Regions from separate parts of the Thalassospira lucentensis genome, predicted to be linked through region 3. Evidence: predicted binding sites of a transcription regulator. Region 3 holds the regulator's gene; each other region holds the start of a gene.
What was found. Region 3 encodes PhoB, which activates phosphate uptake and scavenging genes when phosphate is short. Its sites were predicted from a motif close to TNTCATAAAACTGTCA; they were not measured.

Region 1 (5,539 bases), 1.4 Mb from region 3:
TCCGGTCGATATCGGCCTTAAGGCCGCCGAAAAGACCCTGAAACGTTTGAACCCGCGCAAGGTCAAAAGCACGCAGGTCCCGGTAATCTATGATCCACGCGTTTCCGCATCCCTCGTCGGGCATCTGGCCGGTGCAATCAACGGATCGGGCATTGCGCGCGGCACCAGTTTCCTTCTGGATGCCATGGGCAAGGAAATCTTTGCGCCGGGGATCAACATCATTGACAATCCGCACCGCAAGCGTGGCCTGCGCTCCAAACCGTTTGACGCCGAAGGTGTTGCCAACGAAAAGCGCCATCTGATTGAAAATGGCGTTCTGAAAACCTGGATCATGGATTTGCGATCGGCCCGCCAGCTTGGCCTGAAATCAACCGGCAACGCATCGCGCGGTGCCGGAAGCCTGCCGGGACCGTCGACCACCAACCTTTACATGGAACCGGGCACCATATCGCCCGCCGACATGATCAAGGACATCAAACAGGGCCTTTACATCACCGAGATGATCGGCAGCAGCGTTAATGGCGTGACCGGCGATTATTCGCGGGGTGCATCGGGCTTCTGGATCGAAAATGGTGAACTGGCTTATCCGGTTTCCGAAATCACGGTTGCCGGTAACCTTAAAGACATGTTCAAAACGGCCGTACCGGCCAATGACCTGACCTTCAAATACGGCACCAATGCCCCGACAATCCGGGTTGATGGCATGACGCTGGCCGGGCAATAAGTTCGAAAATCAATCTGCGGCGATTTGCAACAGGGGTGTGTTTTGCGCATCCCTGTTTTCGTTTTGGCGGCCATTGCATTGGTCGGCATAGGCCTGTGGCACCATAACCCGTACCGGATAGGGTGAAAGGCTGATTTCGCATGGCAGCTTGCCGGCACTTTCGCCGTCAATCTGCAAGGGTGCCGGGCCGCAATGGCTGGTGATGGTCAGTCGTTCGGTCTGTACGACCGATACATCGGTTTGCGCGTGCAACCGATTCAGGGTCAAAGCAATCCCGTATCGCGCCAGCGCCATAAAGCCGCTTCCGGGCATCAGCACGACATCAAGGCTGTTATCGGTCAGTTTGGCATCAGGTGAAATAACGAACGCCCCGCCGTAATGCTTGGCATGTGTCGCAACCACACCGGCGACGCGATATTGTTCGCGCCCGATATTAACCTCGAAATCGCGGTGATGCGGAAAGATGATATTGCGGAGCCCTTCGATAACATATGCCCCCTTGCCGATCAGTCTTTTAAGTTTTAGCGACACATTTGCGACGGTATCGGCATCCGCCCCCATGCCGACCATCAAAAAGAACGCACGGCCATTGACCAGACCGGGCCGTACCCAGACCTGGGCCGGGTTGTTGATGTAATCGGCAATTGCCTGCGCGCGGATTTCAAGCCCGACCTCGACCGCCAGAACATTGGCCGTTCCCAGCGGAATGATGCCAAGCGGCGGGACTTCGTGGCCTTCGATCTGCGCATCAAGCAAACCGTTCAGGGCCTCGTTCAGCGACCCATCCCCGCCGGCAACAAAAAGCCGTTGATGGGCACGAACCTTGCGCGCCAGTTCACGGGCATGACCGGGATGGGTTGTCTGTAACAATTCAACCTTTATGCCAGCCTTCTGTAAAATGCTTGAAAGGAACCGCTGTTTGTTTCCGCCTGCACGCGGATTGAAGATGACCGTTACCCCGTCATGGGTCATTGCGAAAAACTTTCGAAATAAAAATGAAACATTACTTTCGCGTTCCCTTTATACAAAATGAAATATGTAACAGGATATTGACAGAACCGATAAATTTATATGAACGGGTTATATATTCGCGCCATTTGTTTTAAACAATTACTGGTTGGGGACAGTATCCGGCATGTAAAACCGTCGGATTCCAGCCGTCCTTATGGCAGGATACGGAGGAGCGGCAATGACAGCGATGACGCTGCAACCGCATTACCGCACGGTCTGGATTTCAGACGTCCATCTCGGAACACGTGGATGTCAGGCAGATCTTCTTTTGGATTTCCTCAATGAAGTAACGGCAGATACCTATTATCTGGTTGGCGATATCATTGACGGCTGGCGGCTTAAGAAAAGCTGGTACTGGCCCGAAAGCCACCATGCCGTGATCACCACAATCATGGACAAGGCCAAAAATGGCGCGAAGGTCATCTTTGTGCCCGGCAACCATGATGAATTCGCCCGCGAGTTTGTCGACATGACCTTCGGGCATGTCGAAGTCAAGATGAACGACATTCACGAGACGGCGGATGGCAGAAAGCTTCTGATCATTCATGGCGACGAGTTTGATGGTGTCGTCAAATATGCCAAGTGGCTCGCCTATCTTGGGGATACGGCCTACAACCTCGCAATTGTCCTGAACCGTTACTACAACGGCATTCGCCGCCGATTGGGTTACGGATACTGGTCGCTATCGGCCTATCTTAAAAACCGGGTCAAGAACGCGGTCCAGTTCGTCTGCAATTTCGAAAATGCCGTCGCGCACGAAGCCGCCAAACGCAAGGTGGATGGCGTGGTTTGCGGCCATATACATCACGCCGAAAAGCGGATGATTGGCGATGTGCTGTATTGCAATGACGGCGACTGGGTCGAAAGCTGCACCGCGCTTGTCGAAGACAAGACCGGAAAACTTGAACTGCTTTACTGGGCGGATATGCGCCAGATGGCGATGACACATTCCCAACCCGGCCGCGATGCTGCCAGTGCGCCGTCCCTTGGACTTGGCAAGCTGATGTCGCTGTTCCGGATTGCCGGGGAAAGTACCCGCACCGCGTCCCGCAGTTCCAAAAAGAACAGCGGCACGCCGATTGGAAAGACCGCATGAGAATATTGATCGTATCCGATGCCTGGTACCCCCAGGTAAATGGAGTAGTGCGCACCCTTGAAACCGTGCGCAACGAACTGGGCGAGATGGGGCACGATGTCCATATCATCTCGCCCGATCAATTCCGGACGATCCCCTGCCCTACCTATCCGGAAATCAGACTGGCTCTGTTTGCCAAACGCAAGCTTGCCCGGATGATTGATGCCCTGCAGCCGGTTGCCATCCATATCGCAACCGAAGGCCCGCTGGGTCAGGCGGCACGCGCTTATTGCCTGAAACGCGAACTGCCGTTTTCATCGGCCTATCACACCCGGTTCCCGGAATATCTGCATGCGCGGACGCGCCTGCCGCTTTCGATTTCCTATCGCGGGATGCGGCGGTTCCATAACAAATCACAATCGGTCATGGTGGCCACGGAATCGCTTCGCGAAGAACTGGCGGATCGCGGTTTTAACAAGCTGAATATCTGGTCACGCGGTGTCGATCTTAACCTGTTCAAGCCGCGACCGGATGCAAGTTTCGGGGATTTCCCCAAACCGCACTGGCTGTTTGTTGGCCGGGTGGCGGTTGAAAAGAATATCGGACATTTTCTGGATCTTGACCTGCCGGGGACAAAATTCGTTGTCGGTGACGGGCCGCAACTGACGGAACTGAAATCGAAATATCCGAATGCGCAGTTCCTTGGCAAAAAAATCGGCGAGGAATTGGCAATCGCCTTTGCGTCAGCAGATGTTTTTGTCTTCCCGAGCAAAACCGATACCTTCGGCCTTGTTATCCTTGAGGCCCTGGCATCGGGAACCCCGGTTGCGGTATTCCCGGTTCAGGGACCAGCCGATATCGTGCGCGGGACCAAGGCAGGCGCGATTGACGCCGACCTTCGCGAAGCCGCCATGGCAGCCCTTGAGCTTGACGGTAAAGACGCCCGTGCATTGGCGGAACAATATAGCTGGCGCAATTCAGCCAACCAGTTCCTGCACAATCTGGCACCGTTTTCGGGCGGGTTTGACGGGGCTGCAGCCAAACGTCTGACTGTTGAAGACATCACCGAGGTGAAAGCATCGGTGGAACCGGCAATCGCCATGCCCGTGGAACAACCGGCGCAGTAATCTGCGCCGGTGTTTTATCTGGCGACCGGAGAAACGTCCTGTGGGGCATCCTTGCCACGCAGGCTTCGACGCAGAATGCCATATGCCAGCATCGCATTGATCGCATCCGTCCCGAGCCAGCGACGGAACGGTTTCAGTGCGATGTAAACCGGTCGAATAACCCCCACGATATGAGACAGCGGTTTCATTTGCGGCGCGGTCATGCCGGTTACCACGAGATATGCCCGCCATCCGGCACGCAAAAGATCAGTACGACGTTTGAAGCCGCGCTGGATGGAAAACAGAAACAGAAGGACATCGCGCGCCTGCGCGTCGGGCAATGGCATGCGTTTGTTGGGATCTTCTTCGAAATCGATGAAGCCGATCCTGCCATCATCACGGATGGTCATGTTGCGCAGAAGGGGCGCACCATGGGTAAAGCCGCTGCTGTGCAAATCGGCCAAGGCGGCCCCGGCTTTGGCAATCAGTTCGGCAACACGGTCTTCATCACCGGCCTTTACCGCATCGCTGATGACGGTTTGCAAAATGGCCCCATTATCCCCGATTGCAATCCAGTTGTCTGTGACCGCCAGAAGATCGGGAACCAGAACACCCGCCTTCGTCAAGGCATGAATTATTTCAGCCTCGCTCGCCAGACCGGCCTTGCCGCCGGGCGATACGGTCGGGCGCAACATCGGTATCCGCGTCAGGGTCGCGATCAACCGCTGCAGGCGATGCCAGCCCTTTTCCTTTGGCGGAACGGCCTGCTTGACCCAGATACGGCGCCCGGCCCAACGCAGCGGAAAAACACGTGCGCCCACACCTTGCGCAATCGTCTGTTCCACGAACACGTGGAGTTGCTCTGTCATTTTTTTATCTTATATGTCGTTTTTCGTGGCCTGCTTTCCGGCAGGCCCTATTAGTATCAGTCAAGTCAAGTTGCTGCGGCTTGCCGCACCTGCCCGGGCATGCTAGCAACAGCCCGGAAAGATTAAGACATTCATGATGCTTACTCCATATAGATAGTGTCAGGCTGACACAATCGGAAATGGCGTCACACGACCGGGAAGAATTCATTGCCAAAGCATTCGCTAGATCGCACGACAGAACATTGGAACACATTGCCAATGATCAAACGCATCGTTAAGGATGCGGTTGCCCCCTATTTCGGCAAGATTGTTCTGGCTTTGGTTTGCATGGCGCTTATGGCGGCGGCAACCGGCGGCTATGCCTATCTGATGGACCCGGTGATCAACGAGGTCTTCGTCAAAAAGAACCCGGCGATGCTGGTCCCTGTCGGGGTTGCCGTCCTTGCAGCCTTCGCGCTGAAAGGCTTTGCCAATTACGGGCAATCGGTTCTGATGAGCTATGTCGGCGGTCGTATTCTTGCCGATATTCAGAACAAGCTTTACGAGCATGTCATCCGCCTTGATATCGGATTTTTCCACAGCACCAACACCGGCAAACTGATCACGCGCTTTACCAGTGATATCACCGCAATGCGTGCGGCCGTTTCCGTATCGCTGACCGGTTTTGGCAAGGACTTTCTGACCGCCATCGTTCTGATTGGCGTCATGTTCTATCAGGATTGGCAGCTTGCGATCATTGCCTTTACCGTTTTTC
Region 2 (5,539 bases), 160 kb from region 3:
TATTTGTTACCGGTAATATCCGCCCGGTGTTTTGCCGGTTGCCTTGCGAAACATTGCGATAAAGGCCGAGGTGTTTTCATAGCCGAGATCAAGGGCAACCTCGGTAACCGGTCGATGATGGGCCAGTTTTTCAAGCGCGTAAAGCAGGCGCAGCTTTTGCCGCCAGTCGCGAAACGGCATGCCGGTTTCGCGTTGAAACAGCCGGGCCAAGGTGCGTGACGACGCACCGCAATCACGTGACCATTCATCAAGAGTCCGGTTATCGGACGGATTGGCCTGCAACTGTTCGCAAATGCGCGCCAGACGCAGGTCCTTGGGGGCGGGTAGATGCAGGTTATCGTTTCTGGGTGGTTTTAGCTGATCAAGCAGCACGTGGATCAGCCGACCATCCGAACCGGCTTCGTCATATTCAATCGGGATTTCGGTCGCGGCCCGGATCAGTTCGCGCAGAAGCGGGCTTACTTCCAGTACGGTGCAGCGATCAGGCAATTCAACCGGTGCATTCTTATCGATATAGATATGGCGCGCACGGGTGAAGGTGGCATGGGCGACAGCATGTTCAACACCGGGCGGCACCCAGACCGCACGTTGGGGCGGGACGACCCAGATGCCAGCCGCGGTGGTGACGGTCATGGTACCTTCGATGGCAAAAATCAGCTGATGCCAGTCGTGACTGTGCGCGCCGATACTGTAACCGGCGGGAAGGTCGCTCATGCGGACATAAACCGGGCGCGGCAAATGATCGGGCCGGGGACGGGAATGTTGCGGATATTTCGAGATATCCCGTGATCCATCCATGAGAATGTCCTGTTTGCAATATATGATGGCAGATTATCGCAAGACAGACGTATGCCGCAACGCTAGTTTGAAGACATTCCAATCAAACAGATAAAAGCACGTGCCCCGATTGCCACCGGTTCCGTGCGGGGAGACATCATGTCCAAGGATTTACCACCGGAAACAAGCACCCACGCCGCCCCCATCGAGGTGCCGGGCAATCCCGATCTGTCGGGTGCGGCTGTTGCGCACAAGGGATGGCGCAACCCGGAGGTGCTGCTGATTTTCATGGCGGCGGCGATGCCGCTGTCATTTTCGACCTGGATGGCGCTTTTGAACAACTTTTCGGTCGAGATGGCGGATTTTACCGGCCGCGAGATCGGAATTTTGCAGTCGTTGCGTGAAATTCCGGGCTTTATGGCCTTTACCGCGATTTTTGTGCTGATCATCCTGCGCGAGCAGACCTTTGCGCTGATCTCGCTTCTGGTGCTGGGCATCGGGGTGGCGATTTCGGGCTATTTCCCCACTGTCGTCGGGCTTTATTGCACCACGGTTCTGATGTCGATCGGGTTCCATTATTTTGAAACCATGCAGCAGGCATTGTCGTTGCAATGGGTGAAAAAGGAACGCACCGCGATGGTGATGGGCCGGCAGCTTTCGGCGAAATCGGTCGCATCGCTGGTGATGTTTGGCATTGTCTGGGCGATGCTGGAATTGCTGAATGTTGAATACCGGTATGTGTATCTGTTTGGCGGGGCCTTGACGGTTATCGCCGCTGTATTTGCATGGATGGCGTTTCCGAAATTTGCCGATGCCCACCCGCAGACCAAGAAGCTGATCCTGCGCAAACGTTACTGGCTTTATTACGCGCTGACCTTCATGAGTGGGGCGCGCCGCCAGATTTTCACGGTGTTTGCCGGGTTCCTGATGGTCGAGAAGTTTGGTTATGACGCCGCAACCATCACGCTTCTGTTCCTGTTAAACCATGCGATCAATATGGTTCTGGCACCCAAGATCGGGAAACTGATTGGCAAATGGGGTGAACGCAAGGCGCTGACATTTGAATATATCGGTCTGTTCATTGTTTTTGTGTCTTATGCCTTTGTCGAAAACGACAAGCTGGCCGGGGCGCTTTATGTCATCGATCATCTGTTCTTTGCGATGGCGATTGCGATCAAAACCTATTTCCAGAAGATCGCCGATCCGGCCGATATTTCATCGACGGCCGGTGTAAGTTTTACGATCAACCATATTGCCGCGGTGTTTATCCCGGTGGCGTTCGGGATGTTGTGGCTGATATCGCCATCGGCGGTGTTCCTGTCAGGGGCGGCGATGGCGGCGGTTTCGCTGATCCTGGCGCTGAATGTGCCCCACGATCCGGAACCGGGGAACGAGGTGGTGATGGGGTACAAATCCCACCAGCCGATGTTGCGGCCGGCGGAGTAGAAAGCGGTTCCGTCCTGGCGCAGAATTTCAATCCTGAAAACGCCCGCCATCCTGTGCGGGTGTTTTTGTTTGTGTTTGCCTTGGTATTTTCGCAAAATCTTCAAAACCTGACCAAACGAACAATAATAAATTCGAGCATGAGCATCGCTTCAACAGGAACCAGTCACATGTCACATTTTCGTCCGATCAGTCGCACCTTTGTCGGTCGTGTCCTTGCGGGATCTGTTTTATCCCTGACCGTGGCGCTTGCCAGTGGTACGGCATTGGCCGACAGCACGGTATCGCTGCGCATTCTGGAAACCACCGATATCCATACGCATCTGGTCAATTATGATTATTATCGCGACGGCGAGTCTGACACGGTTGGTCTGGCGAAGGTCGCGACCCTGTTGAAAAATGCCCGGGGCGAAGCGGAAAATGTCGTTCTGATTGATAATGGCGACCTGATCCAGGGCAACCCGCTTGGCGATTACATGGCCAAGCGCCACGGCCTGAAAGAGGGCGAGGTCCACCCGGTTTACAAGGCGATGAACCTGCTGGGTTATGACGCGGCCAATATCGGCAATCACGAATTCAACTATGGTCTCGATTTTCTTGGCAAAAGTCTTTCAGGCGCCAAGTTCCCCTATGTCAGTGCCAATGTCTTTGCCGATGACGGTGACGCTGATGCGGAAAATGACAAACCGTATTTCCAGCCTTATGTGATCCTTGATCGTGAATTTACCGATAGCGACGGCAAAAAGCACAAGGCAAAGGTCGGCGTAATCGGGTTCGTCCCGCCGCAGATCATGCAGTGGGACAAGGCCAATCTCGAAGGGCATGTCGTGACCAAAGACATCGTCGACATGGCCAGAAAATACGTGCCCGAAATGCGCGAAAAGGGTGCGGATATCGTGATTGCGGTGCCGCATTCCGGTCTGTCGACTCTGGCGCGCGAAGGCATGGAGGAAAACGCGACCTTTTACCTGAGTGAGGTTGACGGCATTGATGCCATCCTGTTTGGCCATGCCCATACGGTTTTCCCGTCCGATACCTATGCCGATATTGATGGTGTTGACCTTGCCAAGGGGACGATCAATGGTGTGGCTGCCGTCATGCCGGGCTTTTGGGGTAGCCATCTTGGCGTTATTGATCTGACGCTTTCGGTCAATGATGCCGGTGAATGGAAGGTGACAGACAGCCTTTCGGAAGCACGTCCGATCTATCACCGCGAAGGGCGCGATATCACGCCGCTGGTCGATGCCGATCCGGAAGTGATCGAGGCGGTGAAAGAAGAGCATGAGGCGACAATTGCCTATATGCGCGAAGGTGTCGGTACGACAGCAACGCCGATCAACAGCTTCTTTGCGCTGGTGGCGGATGATCCGTCGATCCAGATCGTGACCAATGCGCAGAAATGGTATCTGGAACGCATCCTGAAGGGATCCGAATATGACGGCATGCCGATCCTGTCGGCGGGTGCACCCTTCAAGGCCGGCGGCCGTGGCGGCCCGGAATATTTCACCGATATCCCCCAAGGCAAGATCGCGCTTAAAAACGTTGCTGATCTTTATATCTATCCCAATACGTTGCGCGCGGTGTTGCTTGATGGTGCGCAGGTGCGTGAATGGCTTGAAATGTCGGCCGTGCAGTTCAATCAGATCGATCCGAACAGCACTGAAGAACAGCCGCTGATCAACGAGACATTCCCGACCTATAACTTTGATGTCATCGACGGGGTCAATTACCAGATCGATGTGACACAGCCCGCGCGCTATAACGCATCGGGCGAAGTGGTGAACAAGGATGCGCACCGCATTATCAACCTGACCTATGATGGCAAGCCTGTTGCCGATGATCAGGATTTTGTTGTGGCGACCAACAATTACCGCGCAAGCGGCGGCGGTAATTTCCCGGGACTGGACGGATCGACCATCATTATCGAAGCCCCGGATGAAAACCGAACGGTTCTGGCGAATTACATCCTTGAGGAAAAGGAAATCGATCCGAAGGCCGATGGCAACTGGAGCCTGGCACCAATCGGTGAGGCATCCAAGGTAACGTTCGTGACGAGCCCCAAGGCATCGTCGGCCCTGAATGCGCCCGACAATATCAGCTTTGTCGGCGAGGATGAGGCGGGCTTTGCCCAATATGTCCTTCAGTCGAAATAGGATCGCCTAATCGCAAAAGAAAAAGCCGCCCGTCGAAAGAGGGCGGCTTTTTCATTCGGCGTTTACCGGCTGGTCTGATTGACCGGCGGAAACCGTTATTTTTTGGCGCCGTGCGACATATGCGGTGCATTCGGGCGGCCCGGAACGTTCCGCGGGCCATCTTCGCGCGGGTTTTTCCCGTTCAGATAAGCAGCAGCGCAATGCTCGTCACAATAGGGTTTGCCGGGCACAATTTTTTTGCCGCAGAAATGGAAATCTTCATCGCCCGGGTCGCCAAACGGCCAACGGCACATGCCGACACCCAGATCAAAGATACTGATGCCTTTGCTTTGTACCTTGGGTGCGGGGGCCTTTTTCGGCTCGCTTTCTTCGGCGCGACGCTGGATCGGGGAGGGGCGCTTGGGCAGGCCAAGGCGGTGAGCCTTGCCGACGACGGCGTTTTTGCCAACACCCAGTTCTTCACCGATGCGTGCTGTGGTCCAGCCCTGATTCCAGAGCGAGGTCAGCAATTCAATCTTTTCCGGCGTCCAGCTCATTTCGAGTATATTCCGTGTTTCTTTGTCTGCCCGGTGGAAAATCCATAGGCAGGTGCTTATTGTCCGAAGTCAAACAGGGATACAGACGTATCCGCTAATATCACGCGGCGCAAGGGTCTTAGCCATTTCGGGCCAGTTTGCCGACCGGCTTTGCGCACGCGGAAAGATGCGCAATTTGCATGACAGCGCGTCAATGTAAAGGGGAGATCGTCATTTGACATGGTTTTTCGTTTCGGTTGTGGTCTTTATGGCGGGGCATATCGTGCCCGGTCTTTTGCGTGGCGGGATCACGGCAAGGATCGGTCATAGGGCCTATATCGTAACGTTCTCGATCACGTCGCTGTTCCTATTGGGATGGGTGATTTATGAAGTGCAGAATGCAGACTTCATTGCGCTCTGGCCCTACGAAATCTGGCAAAATCACGTGACAATAACACTGATGCTGCCCGCCTGTATTTTGTGGGCAACGGCAATTATTCAACCCTGTCCGCTGTCGATCGGACGAAAAAAGGGCTTTGATCCGGCACATCCCGGGATCAACCGGTTTACGCGCCATCCGTTGCTTTTGGGCATGATGTTGTGGGGGCTTGGTCATATCCTGCCCAATGGCGATTTGGTGGCGTTCATGTT
Region 3 (5,539 bases):
GATTTGCGGTGCCAATGCCAGTGCCAGCGTCTGGGTCAGGGTCCAAAGACCTGCCTTGGACAAGGTATAGGTCATGAAATGCGGTGTCAGATTCCAGACGCGCTGATCAATCAGGTTGATGATGGCACCCTTGTACCCGTCCGGTAACCGTTTGGCGAAATCCTGCGACAGTACGAACGGCGCACGCAGATTGGCTTCCATATGATAGTCCCAGCCTTCGCGCGTGGCGGTGCCGATATCATCATACTCAAAGGTGGATGCGTTGTTGATCAGAACGCCAATCGGGCCCAGTGCAGCCGTTGCCTCGCGCACGACACGCCCGGTGTCTTCTTCCCGGCCAAGATCGGCCGAAATAACGCAGGCACGACGGCCAAGGGCACGGATTTCATCCGCCAGGCTTTCCGCATCCCTGCGCGAGGAATGGCAATGAAGGGCAACATCATATCCCTGCGCGGCCAGATCAAGCGATAAAGCCCGTCCGATACGCTTCGCAGCCCCTGTCACAAGGACCGTTTTCGGCATTATCCCTGTCATCCGGTTTCCATCCCGTCCGTCAAGATGCGTCCCCTTTTCCGGGGAAGGCGGCCGCATTCGAACGCAGGCCGCCATCATTTAGTTCAGTAATTCCGGAACTTACAATCAAACCTGCCTGCCGGTCCATCACCGTGTGAACGGTTTCAGGCACGTAAGATGGATCATGCGGTAACCAGACTTGCGACATATCCAAGATAGGCAAGAACAAAGACAATCCCCGTAATCCGCGACACGCCGCGCAGGAAATAGCCGACAACCAGCAAAAGAACGGTCACCGCCAACATGATCCACAGATCGGATTGCAGTATCTGATCAGGCACCGCAATCGGCGCAATCAGCGACACACCACCGATGATCACCAGCAGGTTCAGAAGGTTTGAACCAACCACATTGCCCAGCGCGACATCGGAATGCCCGCGAAACGCCGCAACAATGGATGCGGCCAATTCCGGAAGTGACGTTCCGAACGCGACAAGTGTCAAACCAATCACGGCTTCGGAAACGCCGAACTGACGTGCAACAGAAACACCGCCATTCACCAGCAGATCGGCACCATAGGTCAGGGCGACAATACCGATAACGGTCGCAACAATCGGTTTCAGCCAACCGCTTGGCACCTCGCCGACTTCGTCGACTTCTTCCTCGTGCAGGTGGCTGGCTTCGCCCGGGCTTTTTTTGTCATGCTGGTAGGTGAAATACCAGATCGCCGCCAAAACCAGCAGCATCACCGCTCCTGCCCAACGCTCCACAACACCGAACATGCAAAGACCGATGAACAGTACAGTGCCCAGCAACATGGTGCCACCATCGCGAACAATCATGGTCCGGGACGCTGCGATTGGCTTCAGAACAGCCGTCGCACCAAGGATCAGAAGAATGTTGGCAATGTTGGAACCAACAACGTTCCCCATCGCGATATCCCCCGAACCGGCAAGTGCCGCATTCAGCGACACTACGAATTCCGGGGCCGACGTTCCGGCGGCCACCACGGTCAGGCCGACGATAACCTTGGAAACACCCATTAGCAGTGCAAGACCAACAGCGCCGCGAACAATGAACTCGCCACCGGCCGTCAAAAGCACAAGACCACCAATAATCTGCAAATAGGGGATGAACTGTTCCAATGTCGGCCTGCTCGTATGGGGGAAAATTGTGATTATTTTTGTGCCCTTTAACGGGCCAGCGGAACATGGCATTCCGAACACAGAATAGCAAGCCGTGTCGTCCCGCCGCGGAACCCTTTTGGATGGCTGTGTGATGCTGTTCCCACACAGGTAAGCACGCCGAACGTAATCGCCACGGTCGCTTACTCTTAATACGTGTCGTCTACCACAGATGTCTTCGCATACGCGAAATTTCCATAGAAATCATAGGGGTATTTCCGCTATCCTGATTTGAACGAGTTTCCTTTACACGCCCATCTGCGCCGGACGCATATCCCAACATGTCTCACAGCGTTCTTTTCGAACTGTTCCTTGTCCTGACGGCCGCGGTGATTGCTGTGCCGCTGGCCCAGAAATTACGTGCAAACTCGATCATCGGCTTTCTGATCGGTGGTTTTTGCATCGGACCTTTTGGTTTTGGTCTGATCAATGACCGCGAAGACATTTCAACGGTGGCCGAGCTTGGCATTGTCTTTCTGCTATTCATGATCGGTCTTGAACTGTCGCGCGAACGATTGCGCGTGATTGGCGGCCGGTTTGCCACCCTTGGATTTCTGCAAATCGGCGTCACGATGGCGGTGATGTTCGGTGTATTGCTGCTGATCAATTACGATATGCCTGCCTCCATCGTGATTGCCGGAGCACTGGCCCTGTCATCAACAGCCATTATCCTTAAACAGCTTTCCGATGAGCGCCAGCTGCATACCCGTTTCGGCCGTGCAGCCCTTGCCATCCTGCTGTTGCAGGACGTTGCGGTTGGTCCCTTCCTGATCATGGTGCAGGCCGCAGGCAAGGCCGGAACCGAAACCAGCCCATGGATCAGTGCGTTAAGTGGGGTCGGCGCTGTTGCCGTCCTGCTGCTTGCCGGTCGTTATCTGCTGCCACGGCTGTTTCGTTATATTGCGTCCCTTAAAAATCCCGAACTTTTTGCCATCGGCACCCTGTTTGTCGTTCTGGCTGCCAGTACCCTGACCGAAGCCGCCGGTCTTTCGATGGCGCTTGGTGCCTTCATCGCCGGGGTGATGCTGGCCGAAACCGAATTCCGCCATCAGATCGAAGCCGACATTTCGCCATTTCGCGGGGTTTTCCTGTCGCTGTTCTTCATGTCGGTCGGCATGTCGGTGAATGCCAATGTCGTCATTGGTCAGGCCGGTACCATCATTTTATGGCTGATCGGGTTGCTGGTCGTTAAGGCGGCGGTCCTTTTCGGGTTATCCCTGCTGATCGGCTTTAACCGGGCATCATCGATCCGGGTTGCCATGAGCCTGGCCGCAGGTGGCGAATTCGCCTTCGTCATGCTGGCACTGGCATCGCAGAATGGCGCGGTTCCGATTGATATCGCCGTGATGCTGATCCCGGTTGTCGCGATTTCGATGGGTTTGACCCCCTCCCTGATTTCACTGGGCCACCGGATCGAACAGAAACTTCATCCCAAGGAAAACGATCAGCTCAGCGAAATTTCAGATGAAACCGATGGCATTCAGAAGCATGTTCTGGTGATTGGTTGCGGGCGTGTCGGCCGGGTTCTGGCCCGTCTGCTGCGTACCAAGGATATCCCGTTCATCGTTCTTGAATCCGATGCCCAGCAGGTTTCACGCGGCCGTGCCGAAGGTCTGCCGGTTTATTTTGCAGATGGATCACGTCCGGAAACATTCCGAGCGGCCCATACAGAACAGGCCCATATTGCCGCCGTTGCCATGGGCAACCCGCACGCAACCGAAAAGACCGTCGCCTTGCTGCGACAGCATTATCCACATCTGAAAATCTTTGCCCGTGCCCAGGACATCACACATATCGGTCCCCTGTCACGCAGCGGTGCGGATGCCGCCATCCCCGAAGTACTCGAAACCGGTTTGCGCCTGTCCGACCATGTTTTGGCCGCCTGCGACATCCCGCAGGAAGATATCGATACCGAAATTGCCAAGTTCCGTCGTGCCGATATGCTTCTGATGAACGAACTGGCGCCACGCACCGCGCGCCAGAAAGCCGAAGATCCGGCATCAAAATCGGCCAAACCGGTAAAATCCAGGAAAACCACCTGAAAACAAAAACCCCCATCATAAAGATGGGGGTTTTTCGTTTCACCTTCCGGAATAACCGCGATCAGGCGGCTTCGACATCCAGTGCGTAACCGGCGGCACGAACCGTACGGATCACATCGCGCGTTCCCTTGACGTCATTCAATGCCTTGCGCAGGCGGCGAATATGTACGTCAACCGTTCGGGTCTCGACATAGATGTTCGGACCCCAAACCGCGTTCAGAAGCTGCTCGCGCGAGAAAACCCGCCCCGGATGTTCGAGGAAGTAACGCAGCAGACGGAATTCGGTCGGGCCAAGATGTATGGCCTTGCCGTTACGGCTGACACGATGGGCAGCCAAATCCATTTCGATATCGGAATAGATCAACTGCCCCTGTGGTTGCGCCGGGCCGGATCGGCGAAGCAACGCGCGAATACGCGCCAGCAATTCGCCAATCGCGAATGGCTTGGTCACATAATCGTCGGCACCGGTATCAAGGCCACGGATGCGGTCACCTTCTTCGCCACGCGCGGTAACCATAATCACCGGCAAATCGCGGCTTTCCGGTTTCCGGCGGATCTGGCGGCAAACCTCGATCCCCGACATTACCGGCAACATCCAGTCCAGAAGGACCAGGTCGACATGGGTTTCAGCCAGAATCTTCAACGCTTCGTCACCGTCTCCGGCTTCGACAACCTGCATCCCCTCGCGTTCGAGGTTGTAGCGCAACATGGTTACGATTGCAGCTTCGTCCTCGACGATAAGAACCGTTGGGTCCATCTTCCTATGCTCCAGTGTCACTCATTCGGTTCTACGACAGCGAAATTCGCCGCGTCATTTTTTGGCCGAGTATCCATCGGCAGGTCTTCACCCTTGATCCGGTAATAGATCGTTTCGGCGATATTGGTCGCGTGATCGCCAATACGTTCGATGTTCTTGGCAATAAACAGCAGATGGGTCGATGCCGTGATGTTACGCGGATCTTCCATCATATAGGTCAGCAATTCACGAAACAGGGAGTTATACATATCGTCAACTTCCTGATCACGCGCCCATACACGCTGGGCCTTTTCCGCATCGCCTTCGATATAGGCGTCCAGAACGTCCTTGATGATTTCCTGGCACAGCTTCGCCATGTTCGGGATCACCTGAACCGGACGGATCGGCGGCACCTGGTTGAGAACCTGCGCGCGCTTGGCAATGTTTTTCGCCAGATCGCCAATACGTTCCAGATCGTTGGAAAGTTTAAGCGCTGTCACCACCTGACGCAGGTCATCTGCCATCGGCTGGCGCAGGGCCAGAAGACGTACGGCAAAATCCTGTACTTCCTGTTCCAGCGTATCGATACGATGATCGGAAATAATGACCTTTTCGGCCAGTTCCGAATCCCGCTTCACGATTGCGCGGATCGCAGAAATCAGCTGGCTTTCGGCAAGCCCGCCCATCTGCGAGATGATATTGTTCAAACGGGTCAGTTCTTCGTCAAACGAACTGACGATATGGTGTTTTTCGTCGGCCATCTAATAATACTCCTGCCCGGAATTAACCGAAGCGACCCGTGATGTATCCCTTGGTGCGTTCGTCCTTGGGATTGGTGAAAATCTGATCGGTTTCGCCCACTTCGACCAGCTTGCCGAGGTGGAAGAACGCCGTGCGCTGCGACACGCGGGCCGCCTGCTGCATGGAGTGCGTCACGATCACAATGGTGTAGTTCGAACGAAGCTCGTCGATCAGTTCTTCGACCTTTGCGGTCGCAATCGGGTCAAGCGCCGAGCACGGCTCATCCATCAGGATGACTTCCGGGCTAACGGCAACCGCACGTG
Region 4 (5,539 bases), 1.4 Mb from region 3:
TTCCTGCCCCAGGGTCAGCGGCACAGCATCCTGCATATGGGTGCGGCCGATTTTGACGATATCGGCAAAGGCCTTGACCTTGGCATCCAGTGCACTTCGAAGATGGGCAAGAGCCGGTTTGAGGCATTCTTCGATCTCGACCACGGCGGCGATATGCATGGCCGCCGGGAAACTGTCATTGGATGACTGGCCGCGATTGACATGGTCGTTGGGATGGACCGGATCACGTTTGCCCATCGGCTTGCCAAGGATTTCGCAGGCCCGGTTGGCGATGACCTCGTTGGCATTCATGTTGGTCTGGGTGCCACTGCCGGTCTGCCAGACGACAAGCGGGAAGTGATCCAGCAGCTTGCCATCGGCGACTTCGCGCGCGGCGGCCTCGATTGCCTCGGCAAGGTTCGCATCCAGATTGCCAAGGGCAGCATTGGCGCGCGCGGCAGCCAGTTTCTGTATCCCGAACGCCCGGATCAATGCATCGGGCATCCGTTCGCCGCCAATGCGGAAATTCTGTTTTGATCGCTGGGTCTGCGCCCCCCAATACCGGTCCGCGGGCACATCGATGCTGCCCATGGTGTCCTGTTCGGTGCGGGTGGTCACTGGATTGGTCACGATAGAAATCCTCCGTGTCAGAAAGCATACTGACCGGGGCGGGAACCCGGCTGGCAATTACGTTTTGCCGATCCCGAATATGGGCGCAAATGATCGTTCGCGCAAAGTCACTGTGTTGAAAAAATGCAGTTTTATCGCCAGCGATAAAATATCAGCCGGCGATTGCCCCCTGATCTGCGGAAACATTGTCCTGCCATGCGACAATCTGAACGCCGATGCGATCCAGATGGGACAGCAGTTTTTCAGGCGGCAAACGATCCGTGATCACCCCGGTCAGGGCTTCAAGCGGTGCGATGTTTTCAAGGTAACGCTGATCGAACTTGGTGTGATCGACCATCAGCCAGGTTTCATCGGACCGTTCCATCATGGCGCGTTTGACCGCAACCGCCCGACGGTTAACGTCACTGAACCCCTGCCATGCAACACCCGATGCGCCGATAAAGGCCTTGTTGGCGTGGAAACGGCGCAGGAATTCAATCGTATCATTGCCGTAGACCGCATTTTCGCGCGGATCGAACTGCCCCGGACACATGATGACATCGTCAATAACCGCCTGTTCGCCCATGCCATGCACCACTGCATAGCAATTGGTCAGAACCGTGCGCCGCAATGCGCCGGGATTCTGGGCCATATAGGGGGCAAGCTGGCTGACGGTGGACCCGGCATCGATCATGATCACATCACCCGGCCGGATCATGTTGCCCGCCATGATGCCGATCCGTTCGAACCCGGCAACCGCGGTCATCTGGCGCTGGGCCAGATCGGGCTGATGGCCCATGGGCTGTGCGGATGCACCGCCAAATTCACGTTTGATCAGGCCATCGTCGCTTAGCGCGTCGAGATCACGGCGAATTGTTTCAGTTGCCACATCGAATCGTTCCGCCAATGTGGCAACTCTCACATGCGGATGAATTTGCAGTTCCTGAAGAATGCGCTGCTGCCGTTCCTTTTTTCCGATACGCAAAGAGCCTCTCTCCCCTGAATAGCCTAGCCCGCACCACTTTTGGATAAGGTTAGCAGTTATTTTTGTAACCGATTGTTACAGTTTTATGTTGCTTTTCAAACTTTTTGCCACTTTATAATGTTGATAAAAGCAACAACAAAAACAACAAAACCACATTTAAAACCGGCATTAAGCCCGCGTTTACAGGGAAGAAAGGTTCTGTCTCATGTTTTCACATGCGAAAAAAATGGACATTTTGAAAGTTTCTACGCTGCTTGCCGCCATCGGCATGATGAGCTTTGGCAGCAGCACGGCATTTGCACAGGCCGATGATTGCATCGCACGTGGCGATCTTGATCAGATGTATTGCGACATGGATGGCGATCTGGTTGCCGATGCACCGCCCGCCGATCAGCAGGTTGACCCGGACACCCTCGTGTTTGCCTATACCCCGGTCGAAGACCCGGCGGTTTATGCCGATATCTGGCAGCCGTTCCTTGAACATCTTGAAAAAGTAACCGGCAAGGACGTTCACTTCTTTGCGGTTCAGTCGAACTCGGCCGAAGTCGAAGCCATGCGTAGCGGCCGCCTGCATGTTGCCGGTTTCTCGACCGGTCCGACCCCGTTTGCAGTTAACCTTGCCGGTGCGGTTCCGTTCGCATTGATGGGTGGCGATGATGGCCGTTTCGGTTACACGCTGCAGCTTTATACCCGCGTTGACAGCGGCATCGACAAGATCGAGGACCTGAAGGGCAAGCGCGTTGCGCACACCTCGCCGACATCGAACTCGGGCAACCTTGCACCGCGCGCACTGCTTCCGGGTCAGGGCATCGTTCCGGAACAGGATTACGAAGTCGTCTATTCCGGTTCGCACGATCAGTCGATCCTGGGCGTTGTTGCCGGTGACTATGACGCAGCACCGGTTGCATCCGAAGTCGTCGAACGCATGGTCCAGCGCGACCTTTATGATCCGAACGAAGTCAAAATCATCTATGAAAGCAAGCCTTTCCCGACCACTTCGTTCAACTATGCCTATAACCTGAAGCCGGAACTGATCGAAAAGATCAAGGAAGCCTTCTTTACCTTCGACATGAAGGGCACCGCCCTTGGCGAAGAATTCAAAGGCGTATCGAAATTCGTTCCTGTCACCTACCAGAAAGACTGGGACGTTATTCGTGAAATCCAGGCTGCCAACGGCGTGAAATACACCCCGGACAACCTGAAGTAATCCCTTCTTTCAAACTGCTTCTGCCGGGATCGGTTTTCGATCCCGGTAGTCTTTTTTCAAGGTATCGTGATGCTGCGTATCAAAGATCTGGTCAAACGCTATGGCAAGGATGAGGCTGTTCTGAAGGACCTGAACCTTGAGGTTCCCGGCGAAAGCGTCGTTGCCATCATTGGGGCATCGGGTGCGGGTAAAAGCACGCTTTTGCGCTGTATTAACCGTCTGGTCGAACCGACATCGGGCTCAATTGACCTTAACGGCACCGAACTGACGACTTTGTCCGGCGGCGATCTGCGTCTGGCGCGTCGCCGTATCGGCATGATTTTTCAGGGTTTCAACCTGATCAACCGTTTGACGGTTATGGAAAATGTTCTGTCGGGACGGTTGGGATATGTTCCGGCCTGGCGCGCCATGACGCGCAATTTCCCCCAAAGCGACATTGATCGTGCGTTTCAATTGATGGAACGTGTCGGCATTGCCCATTATGCCAACAAACGCGCCGATGAATTATCGGGCGGCGAACGCCAGCGCGTCGGCGTGGTTCGCGCCTTGATGCAGGAACCCGAAATCCTGCTGGCCGATGAACCGACGGCGTCGCTTGACCCCAAAACATCCCGACAGATCATGGAATTGCTGCGCGCACTGGCATCCGAGCTGCACCTGCCGGTCCTGATCAATATCCACAATGTCACCGAGGCCAAGGAATATACCCAGCGTATCGTCGGCATGCGGTTTGGCCGCATCATCTTTGACAGTGTGCCGACCGATCTTACCCAGGATGCCATGGATGAAATCTATGCCGGGGTTCCGGCAGAAGAACGTGGCGAAACCGGCGATCCGGAATCCCTGCGCGAGGTTGTATCGCAATGACCAGTTCCGTTGAAAAAACAACGGGCCATCGCACATGGAAAAAGCCGCCCTTTATCGCCAATCCGGCGATACGCTGGGCGATCATCCTTGGCGTATTGGCCTATGTCGTGTGGGCGGTCACCAGCCTGCCGTTTAACTGGGAACGTATTCAGGAAGGCATTCCGCGCGCCATCCGTATTTTCAAGGGCGCCTTTCCGCCGGACATGATCCGGGGTGAACTGGTGCTGCAGGGCTTTCTTGAAAGCATCAAGATCGCCATCGTTGCAACCCTTGCCGGTGTGATGCTGAGCGTGCCGATTGCCTTTGCCGCCGCATCCAATATTGCGCCCAAATGGCTCTATAACGTCGGGCGAGCCACGATCATTATCGCGCGCAGTTTCCATCCGGTGATCGTTGCCATCCTGTTCGTCAAGGCGGTCGGTTTTGGTCCGCTGGCGGGGATTCTGACCCTGACGATCTATTCCATCGGCTTCGTTGCCAAAATGCTGGCCGAGCGGATCGAGGAAATCGACTGGGGCCAGGTTGAAGCCATCCGGGCGGCCGGGGGCGGGACATTCATCACCATGCTTTATGCCGTGATCCCGCAAATCATGCCCCGCCAGATCGGTCTTTCGATCTATCAGCTTGACAGCAACCTGCGTGCATCTGCCGTGGTTGGCATTGTTGGCGCGGGCGGGATCGGATCGACCCTGATGAATGCGTTTCGGCGCTATGACTATGACTTCGCGCTTGCGATCACGCTTTGCATTATCGGCGTCATCCTGATCAGCGAAGCCATAAGCGGCCGGATCCGGAGGAACATATGGTAACGACAACAAAAAATGCCGGGCCGGACGCCATCGCCGAACGCGAATGGTCACGCTATACCCCCAAACAACGCTGGCTGCGCTTTGCCATGTATGGCGGCGTGGTTCTGGCAACGGTCTGGTCGCTTTCGACGATCAACATCATCTGGCCGTGGCTTTGGGATGCCCCGAAACAAATGGGCGATCTTTTTTCGCGCATGTATCCGCCATCCCTCAATGATTGGGAAATGATCGCCATCACGTTGCTTGAAACCGTCAATATTGCGACGATTGCAACGTTCTTTGCGGTGTTCCTTTCATTGCCGATTGCCCTGATCGCGGCCCAGAACACCACGCCCAACAAGCTGACCCTGTGGATTGGCCGGTTTATTCTGGTGTCGTCGCGGTCGGTCAATACCATCATCTGGGCGCTGCTGTTTGTTGCGATTTTCGGCCCCGGCGTGATGGCCGGTATTCTTGCGATCATTTTCCGTTCGATCGGTTTCATCGGCAAATTGCTGGGCGAGGCGATCGAGGAAATCGACCGGGCCCCGATCGAGGCGCTTGAGTCCGTCGGTGCATCGCGGTTCAAAATCCTGATTTACGGGGTTGTGCCGCAGGTCATGCCGACTTTCTTTGCGGTGTCGATCCTGCGCTGGGACATCAATCTGCGCGAAAGTACGGTTCTGGGTCTGGTCGGGGCCGGCGGGATCGGTATCGTCCTGCAAGGCGCGATTGACACCTTTGCCTGGCAGACGGTTGCCACCATTCTTCTGGCGATCATCGGTCTTGTGATCGTGGGCGAGGCTCTGGCGGCCTGGCTGCGCAAAAAGGTGATCTGACGTGTCTGAACATTACGACCTTCTGGTCGTAGGCGGCGGCATCAATGGTGCGGGTATTGCCCGTGATGCCGCCGGTCGCGGCCTGTCCGTCCTTCTGGTCGAACAGCGCGACCTTGCCTCGGCCACCTCTTCATCCTCGACCAAACTGATCCATGGCGGCCTGCGGTATCTTGAGCATTACGAATTCCGGCTGGTGCGCGAAGCCCTGCAGGAACGCGAAGTTCTGCTGGCTGCCGCCCCGCATATCATCTGGCCGCTGACCTTT

Region 1: the regulator PhoB is predicted to act here: its motif matches at 1,710-1,725, upstream of R1T41_RS11725 (diacylglycerol/lipid kinase family protein).
Region 2: the regulator PhoB is predicted to act here: its motif matches at 2,311-2,326, upstream of R1T41_RS04610 (bifunctional 2',3'-cyclic-nucleotide 2'-phosphodiesterase/3'-nucleotidase).
Region 4: the regulator PhoB is predicted to act here: its motif matches at 1,649-1,664, upstream of phnD (phosphate/phosphite/phosphonate ABC transporter substrate-binding protein).

The regions. Positions count from the first base shown of each region.
Region 1 is NZ_CP136684.1:2,413,430-2,418,968, reverse strand. It holds gene R1T41_RS11730 (TldD/PmbA family protein) at 1-724, shown strand, start outside; gene R1T41_RS11725 (diacylglycerol/lipid kinase family protein) at 734-1,696, opposite strand; gene R1T41_RS11720 (UDP-2,3-diacylglucosamine diphosphatase) at 1,914-2,831, shown strand; gene R1T41_RS11715 (glycosyltransferase family 4 protein) at 2,828-3,937, shown strand; gene R1T41_RS11710 (lipopolysaccharide kinase InaA family protein) at 3,952-4,785, opposite strand; gene R1T41_RS11705 (ABC transporter ATP-binding protein) at 5,044-5,539, shown strand, end outside.
Region 2 is NZ_CP136684.1:854,391-859,929, reverse strand. It holds gene R1T41_RS04620 (helix-turn-helix transcriptional regulator) at 7-798, opposite strand; gene R1T41_RS04615 (MFS transporter) at 937-2,223, shown strand; gene R1T41_RS04610 (bifunctional 2',3'-cyclic-nucleotide 2'-phosphodiesterase/3'-nucleotidase) at 2,391-4,373, shown strand; gene R1T41_RS04605 (GcrA family cell cycle regulator) at 4,469-4,909, opposite strand; gene R1T41_RS04600 (NnrU family protein) at 5,124-5,539, shown strand, end outside.
Region 3 is NZ_CP136684.1:1,018,206-1,023,744, forward strand. It holds gene R1T41_RS05355 (SDR family oxidoreductase) at 1-522, opposite strand, end outside; gene R1T41_RS05360 (calcium/sodium antiporter) at 696-1,658, opposite strand; gene R1T41_RS05365 (cation:proton antiporter) at 1,979-3,739, shown strand; gene phoB (phosphate regulon transcriptional regulator PhoB) at 3,801-4,496, opposite strand; gene phoU (phosphate signaling complex protein PhoU) at 4,514-5,236, opposite strand; gene pstB (phosphate ABC transporter ATP-binding protein PstB) at 5,259-5,539, opposite strand, start outside.
Region 4 is NZ_CP136684.1:2,433,427-2,438,965, reverse strand. It holds gene fumC (class II fumarate hydratase) at 1-609, opposite strand, end outside; gene R1T41_RS11820 (DeoR/GlpR family DNA-binding transcription regulator) at 761-1,573, opposite strand; gene phnD (phosphate/phosphite/phosphonate ABC transporter substrate-binding protein) at 1,800-2,780, shown strand; gene phnC (phosphonate ABC transporter ATP-binding protein) at 2,850-3,647, shown strand; gene phnE (phosphonate ABC transporter, permease protein PhnE) at 3,644-4,456, shown strand; gene phnE (phosphonate ABC transporter, permease protein PhnE) at 4,450-5,274, shown strand; gene glpD (glycerol-3-phosphate dehydrogenase) at 5,276-5,539, shown strand, end outside.